Linked DNA regions of Pelosinus sp. IPA-1. Each later gene encodes a partner of the first gene's protein in a complex. Links are inferred from orthologs where the notes say so. Each region holds a gene or a part of one and is shown in the gene's direction. Other genes may lie near its edges.

Region 1 (3,429 bases):
CCGGGGCATTTGCCCCGGTTTTTCTTGTAAAATATTGATATATTATGGGAAAAGTCAATAAACCACGGAGGTGCAGAGAACGCAGCCACTCTGTGCTCTCTGCGCCTCTGTGGTTCGCAAAGCCTATGTTTTACACTGTCAACTTTTGGACACGTCGCAGTGATGAAATCTCACGGACTGTAGCATTTTCTAATTCTAGGGCCTTATGAGCAAATTCTTCTCTGCTGAAGAAATTTTTTTCTATTAATAACTCTATTAGCGTGCTAATTGCCAGTGTGTTTTTGTAATCTGTATCTTTCAAGTCAGCGATTTGTCCGATGACATTAATGCTATTGGCTTGCATATATATTCCCCCTTGCGTTAGATGGTATTATACTACTAAGTATTTCCATTTTTACAAAGAAATATACAGCTTGATTCAAGAAGTTATACTTTCTAAGGAAGCTCACTAAGTTTATTTATTTTGACTTATCTACTATCTTTTGATAAAATTTTAAATTAGGCATATACTGTAAACTAATAGAAGAATATGATATATGCCAACTATTAAGGAGTTGATACCTGTTGCTTAAATTTTTAAGAAATCTATTCGGTGATGATAACGAAAAAGAAATAAAACGTATGATGAAATATGTAGAGCAAGTAAATACAATTGAGCCAACTATGCATAAGCTGAGTGATAGTTCACTGTCAGCTAAAACAGTTGAGTTTAGACGACGTTTGGAAAAGGGCGAAACCTTGGATGATATTTTGCCTGAAGCATTTGCGGTTGTGAGGGAAGCGTCACGTCGTGTACTTGGAATGCGACATTTTGATGTGCAGATCTTAGGTGGTGTTACCCTGCATGAAGGTAATATTGCGGAGATGCGTACAGGGGAAGGGAAAACTCTTGTAGGTACCCTTGCTACTTATTTGAACGCACTTACAGGTGAAGGGGTACATGTCGTTACAGTGAATGATTACTTAGCGAAACGGGATAGCGAGTGGATGGGCAAGGTATATCGCTTTTTAGGCTTATCCGTTGGTTTGATTGTCCATGGACTGGATTTTGTTGATCGTAAACAAGCATATCATGCAGATATTACATACGGTACCAACAATGAATTTGGTTTTGATTATCTTCGTGATAATATGGTTATCTACGCGGATCAAATGGTACAACGTCCATTAAATTATGCCATTGTGGATGAAGTAGATAGTATCTTGATTGATGAGGCCCGCACACCTCTTATCATTTCCGGACCAGGGGAGAAATCAACAGAGTTATATCATGTAATGGCAAGAATTACTCCTAAGCTCAAAGAAGGAGAAGACTACACGGTAGATGAAAAAACTCGTACCGTAGCACCTACGGAAAGTGGTATAGCGAAAGCGGAAAAATTACTAGGTATCAAAAATTTATATGACCATGAAAATATTGAAATGTCCCATCATTTTACCCAAGCACTAAAAGCCAAAGGTTTAATGAAACGGGATCGGGACTACGTGGTAAAAGACGGAGAAGTCGTTATTGTCGATGAATTTACAGGCCGTTTAATGTTTGGTCGTCGTTATTCCGATGGTCTTCACCAATCCATTGAAGCAAAAGAAGGCGTAAAAGTAGAAAGGGAAAGCCAGACATTAGCTTCGATTACTTTCCAGAACTATTTCCGTATGTATAAAAAACTGTCAGGTATGACAGGTACGGCAAAAACGGAAGAGGCAGAATTCCGGAAAATTTACAAGTTGGATGTTATTACTATCCCAACCAATAAAGAAGTTAGCCGTGAGGATTTACCTGATGTAATTTACAAAACTACTCGGGCTAAATACAAGGCCGTAGTGGATTCCATTGTGGAACGCCATGCGAAGGGTCAGCCTGTATTGGTAGGAACCACCTCCATTGTACAATCAGAACATTTAAGTGATATGCTGAAGAAGAAAGATGTACCCCATAATGTTTTGAATGCTAAATTCCATGAGATGGAAGCACAGATTGTAGCGCAGGCTGGTCAGTTAGGGGCTGTCACAATCGCTACCAATATGGCAGGGCGTGGTACGGATATTGTATTAGGTGAAGGCGTAGCGGAGTTAGGTGGACTTCACATCATTGGTACGGAACGTCATGAAAGCCGCCGGATTGATAATCAGTTACGTGGCCGTGCAGGTCGTCAAGGCGATCCTGGTTCGTCCCATTTCTACCTATCCTTAGAAGATGATTTGATGCGTTTATTTGGTTCCGACAATATTGCTACTATCATGGATAAGTTAGGTATGGAAGAGGATGAACCCATTGAGCATAGTTTAATCACTCGTTCTATTGAACAGGCCCAAAAGAAAGTAGAAGGCCGCAATTTTGACATGCGTAAGCACGTGTTAGAATATGATGATGTAATGAACCAGCAGCGGGAAGTGATTTATGGACAACGCCGCCAGATTTTGGTGGGGGAAAACATGAAGGAAAATATTTTCCATATGATCGAAAAGTTGGTAACCCGGGGTATGGAGCTATTTGCCGACGAAAAACTGTATCCAGAAGAATGGGGTTACCAAGGATTAATCGAGTATTGTGAGGAAATATTTGCACCAGAAGGCCAGTTGCAAGAAGAAGATCTAAAGAAATTGAGCCGTGAAGAACTACAAGCTGAATTACTGCGGGTAGCAACTGTTTCCTATGACGCACGAGAGGCTTTGTTTGGCAGCGACAATATGCGTGAAATGGAAAAAGTCGTTATGTTAAAAGTAGTTGATTCCAAATGGATGGAACATTTAGATGCAATGGATACGTTACGCGAAGGGATTAGTCTGCGTTCGTATGGTCAACGTGATCCTTTAATTGAATATAAAATTGAAGCATATGATATGTTCCAACAACTCATTGATTTGATTCAGGAAGATATTGTAAAATATATATTCCGCGTAAATATTGTGGCTCCACCGGAGGATCGTTTGCAGCAAGCCCATGCTGTACATGGAGATGATGCAGAAGAACCAGTGGAAAAACACCAGCAGCCGGTCGTCAATAAAGATCATACTGGTCGTAATGATTTATGTCCTTGCGGTTCTGGTCAGAAGTACAAAAAATGCTGCGGTGCTGCGAAGTAAGGAACTTGTAAAGAATGAAGAGATATAATAAAGTATGAAACGCAGAGGGCACAGAGAACACAGAGGAATGGAGAGGGTAAAATAATATAGACCTCTCTGCGTCCTCTGCGCCTCTGTGGTTAATCGTCTCCTTGTATCCGTATTAGCGGATTCACGTTTTCATGTTTAAATATTTATATCATAATTTTTAATTTATTGGAGTTGATACAGTTGTTGTTAGAAGATTTGCGAGTGCAGATTGCTGCTTTTGAACAAAAATTAGTTGAAGTGAGGGCTTCTCTTTGACGTTGCTGGCAAAGAAGAGCGCATTTCTCTATTAGAAGATCAGATGGGTGGGCCAGGATT
Region 2 (3,330 bases), on another replicon or contig:
GCGCTAGTTGTTGTTGGTGACGAAAATGGTCACGTTGGAGCTGGCTTAGGTAAAGCTGGTGAAGTGCCTGAAGCAATCAGAAAAGGTGTGGAAGATGCTAAAAAGAACTTAATTAATGTTCCTTTAGTAGGCACCACTATTCCTCATCAAATTGTAGGTGTATTCGGCGCTGGTAAAGTATTTATGAAACCTGCATCAGAAGGTACTGGTGTTATTGCTGGTGGTCCAGCACGTGCGGTACTTGAACTTGCCGGGATTCATGATATCTTAACTAAATCCCTTGGTTCTTCTAATGCTAATAACATGGTACGTGCTACTTTAACCGGTTTGAAGCAATTGAAACGTGCTGAAGAAGTAGCCGCACTTCGCGGTAAAACCGTTCAGGAACTTTTGGGTTAAGGAGGAATTATAATGGCAACACTCAAAATCACTCTTACCAGAAGCCTGATCGGCAGACCAGAAGATCAACGAGCTACTGTAAAGGCTCTGGGGCTTAAGAAAACAAATACTTTCGTAATGCAACAAGATACTCCAGTTATCCGCGGCATGGTTCGCAAAGTGGAGCATTTAGTTACGGTTGAAGAAATACAAGACTAATTAGAGAGGAGGCGCTAATAATGAAATTGCATGAATTAGCACCTACGCCTGGTTCAAAGAAAGTGCGCACTCGTGTTGGTCGCGGCTTGGGTTCAGGTCTTGGCAAAACATCGGGTAAAGGTCATAAAGGTCAGAATTCTCGCGCTGGCGGCGGTACTCGTCCTGGTTTTGAAGGCGGTCAAATGCCTCTTTACCGTAGATTGCCAAAACGCGGTTTTTACAACAAATTTGCAAAAGATTATGCAGAAGTAAATATTTCTGACTTGAATCGTTTTGAAAATGGTTCAGTTGTTGACCCTGTAGCTTTAGTTGAAACTGGTGTATTGAAAAATGTTCGTGACGGCGTACGTATCTTGGGTAACGGCGAACTGACAAAATCACTTACTGTTATTGCTAACGGCTTCACTAAGTCAGCTGAAGAAAAAATTATAGCAGCTGGCGGAAAAGTTGAGGTGGTCTAAGTGCTTTCTGCTCTGTCCAATATACTAAAGATCACTGAGCTTAGACAAAAGGTAGTTTTTACCCTAGCCATGTTTTTAGTATTCAGAGCTGGAACGCATATTCCAGTTCCTGGAGTAGATGTTTCTGTTATTGAACAAATGTTTTCTAGTGGTAACCTGTTTGGTTTACTAGATTTGTTTTCTGGTGGAGCATTGAGTAAGTTTTCTATCTTTGCAATGAGTATTACACCCTATATTAATGCTTCTATTATTATGCAGCTGATAACTGTTGTTGTTCCAACCTTTGAACAATGGTCTAAAGAGGGCGAGGAAGGTCGTAAAAAGTTAACACAAATTACTCGTTACGGCACCGTTCTTCTAGGATTTATTCAGGCAATTGGTATGGCAATTGGACTGAAAGCCGCAATTATTAATCCAGGCATTGCTTCTACGATATTGATTGCATTGACACTTACAGCAGGAACTACTTTCCTAATGTGGCTTGGAGAGCAAATTACTGAAAAAGGTATTGGTAATGGCATTTCGCTAATTATCTTTGCCGGGATTGTATCAAGATTACCTGATGGTTTGTATATGTTATATCAATATCTTGCCGCAGGTACCATTAATCTCTTCAATGTATTGTTATTCGTAATTATTGCTGTGGCCATGATTGTTTTGGTAATTGCCATTACACAAGGTCAACGAAGAATTCCGGTACAATATGCTAAACGAGTAGTTGGTCGTAAAACCTATGGTGGTCACTCTACTCACATTCCGCTGAAAGTAAATCAGGCGGGAGTTATACCAATAATCTTTGCGTCATCCGTGCTGATGTTTCCAGTAACTATTGCCCAGTTTGTTGATATTCCCTGGGTAAAAACCGTGGCAGGCTGGTTTGCGTGGGGTACGCCGCTACAAACAACATTGTATGCGCTACTCATTATTTTCTTCACGTATTTCTATACTGCGGTTACTTTGAACATATCGGATATGGCAGAGAACATGAAAAAATACGGTGGTTTTATTCCAGGACTGCGCCCGGGTAAACCGACTGCTGATTATTTGGATCGAGTCATGACCAGAATCACCCTTGCAGGTTCAGTGTTTCTTGCAGGTATTGCCATACTGCCCAACTTTATTGCAGCTGTGACAAATATTCCAGGGTTAAATTTTGGCGGTACCGCCCTTTTAATTGTGGTAGGCGTGGCACTTGACACAATGAAGCAAATAGAGGCCATTGTTCTAATGCGTCACTATCAAGGCTTTATGAAGTAGGGAGGTCGCTTCGCATGTATATCCTGTTAATGGGACCGCCTGGGGCTGGTAAAGGTACACAGGCGGCTGAATTAGTTGCAGAGTTTCAAGTCCCCCACATATCAACAGGCGATATGTTTCGTGCTGCTGTAAAGGAAGGAACTGAACTTGGCAAACAAGCGAAAGCTTGTATGGATGCTGGGCAACTAGTACCTGATAGTATCACTATTGGGATAGTAAAAGAAAGACTGGCTAAACCCGATTGTCATAAAGGTTTTATTCTAGATGGGTTCCCGCGTACAATTGAACAAGCGAACGCTTTAGATGGTACACTGGTTGAACTCGGAATAAAACTAGATCGTGTAGTAAACATCACTGTTCCTACGGAAGATTTAATTAGTCGCATGACAGGGCGTCGTATCTGCAAAGGTTGTGGCGCTACCTTCCATGTATTATTTAATCCTTCTACAGTTGACGGTAAATGTGATAAATGCGATGGTGAATTATATCAACGTGCTGATGATACGGAAGAAACGGTTACAAAGCGTTTATCCGTATATAACGGTCAGACGAAGCCATTAATTGAATACTATCAAGACAAAGGTCTTTATAGCGAAATTGATGGACGTCAAGCGATCGATAAGGTATTTTCTGATATAGTTCGCAGCTTGAGGGGCGAGTAGGTATGATCATCCTTAAATCAGAGCGGGAAATCAATTACTTGCGTGATGCAGGTAAGATAGTGGCTGAAACACTAGCTGAAGTTAAAAAAGCTGTTAAGCCCGGAGTTACTACGCTAGATCTGGATCAGATCGCCGAAAAATATATTAAAAGCCGTGATGCTATCCCTGCTTTTAAGGGATACCATGGTTTTGCAGGAAACATTTGTTCTTCAATAAATGAAGAAGTAGTACATGGCATTCCAGGATTAAGAAAGTTAAAAACTGGAGATAATGTTAGTATTGATATTGGAGCGGTAATAAATGGATACAATGGTGATGCCGCGATTACAGTGCCTGTTGGTGAAGTAGATGCT

What was found.
Region 2: the proteins of secA (region 1) and secY are in contact, whole or in part, in a crystal structure (PDB 3DIN), measured with the Thermotoga maritima proteins. The link is inferred for Pelosinus sp. IPA-1 from one-to-one orthologs. Residues at the interface, in WP_004082002.1 of Thermotoga maritima: Glu261, Ala262, Arg263, Lys300, Ala301, Arg302, Thr303, Ile304, Ile305, Leu323, Tyr324, Asp325, Pro326, Val329, Ser330, Tyr333, Ile336, Lys340, Phe345, Val349, Glu363, Phe364, Tyr374, Ser375, Gly376, Gly377, Glu393, Ile395, Thr482, Ser483; in WP_004081795.1 of Thermotoga maritima: Glu108, Gly109, Glu110, Glu111, Ala236, Glu237, Arg238, Arg239, Ile240, Thr241, Ile242, Gln243, Tyr244, Ala245, Arg246, Arg247, Val248, Thr249, Gly250, Arg251, Arg252, Val253, Tyr254, Gly256, Ala257, Ser258, Thr259, Tyr260, Leu261, Pro262.

The regions. Positions count from the first base shown.
Region 1 is NZ_BSVC01000011.1:72,545-75,973, forward strand. The notes cover bases 227-3,324. They hold secA (preprotein translocase subunit SecA), read left to right. Parts: upstream 227-564; coding sequence 565-3,084; downstream 3,085-3,324. Other genes in these bases: QSJ81_RS22595 (hypothetical protein), read right to left, coding at 227-343. In the rest of the region: more of QSJ81_RS22595, read right to left, coding at 131-226. UniProt on the Escherichia coli protein: Required for protein export, interacts with the SecYEG preprotein conducting channel.
Region 2 is NZ_BSVC01000013.1:8,723-12,052, forward strand. What follows is about bases 188-3,186. They hold secY (preprotein translocase subunit SecY), read left to right. Parts: upstream 188-1,058; coding sequence 1,059-2,315; downstream 2,316-3,186. Other genes in these bases: rpsE (30S ribosomal protein S5), read left to right, coding at 188-399; rpmD (50S ribosomal protein L30), read left to right, coding at 412-597; rplO (50S ribosomal protein L15), read left to right, coding at 618-1,058; QSJ81_RS23600 (adenylate kinase), read left to right, coding at 2,330-2,977; map (type I methionyl aminopeptidase), read left to right, coding at 2,980-3,186. In the rest of the region: more of rpsE, read left to right, coding at 1-187; more of map, read left to right, coding at 3,187-3,330. UniProt on the Escherichia coli protein: The central subunit of the protein translocation channel SecYEG. Consists of two halves formed by TMs 1-5 and 6-10.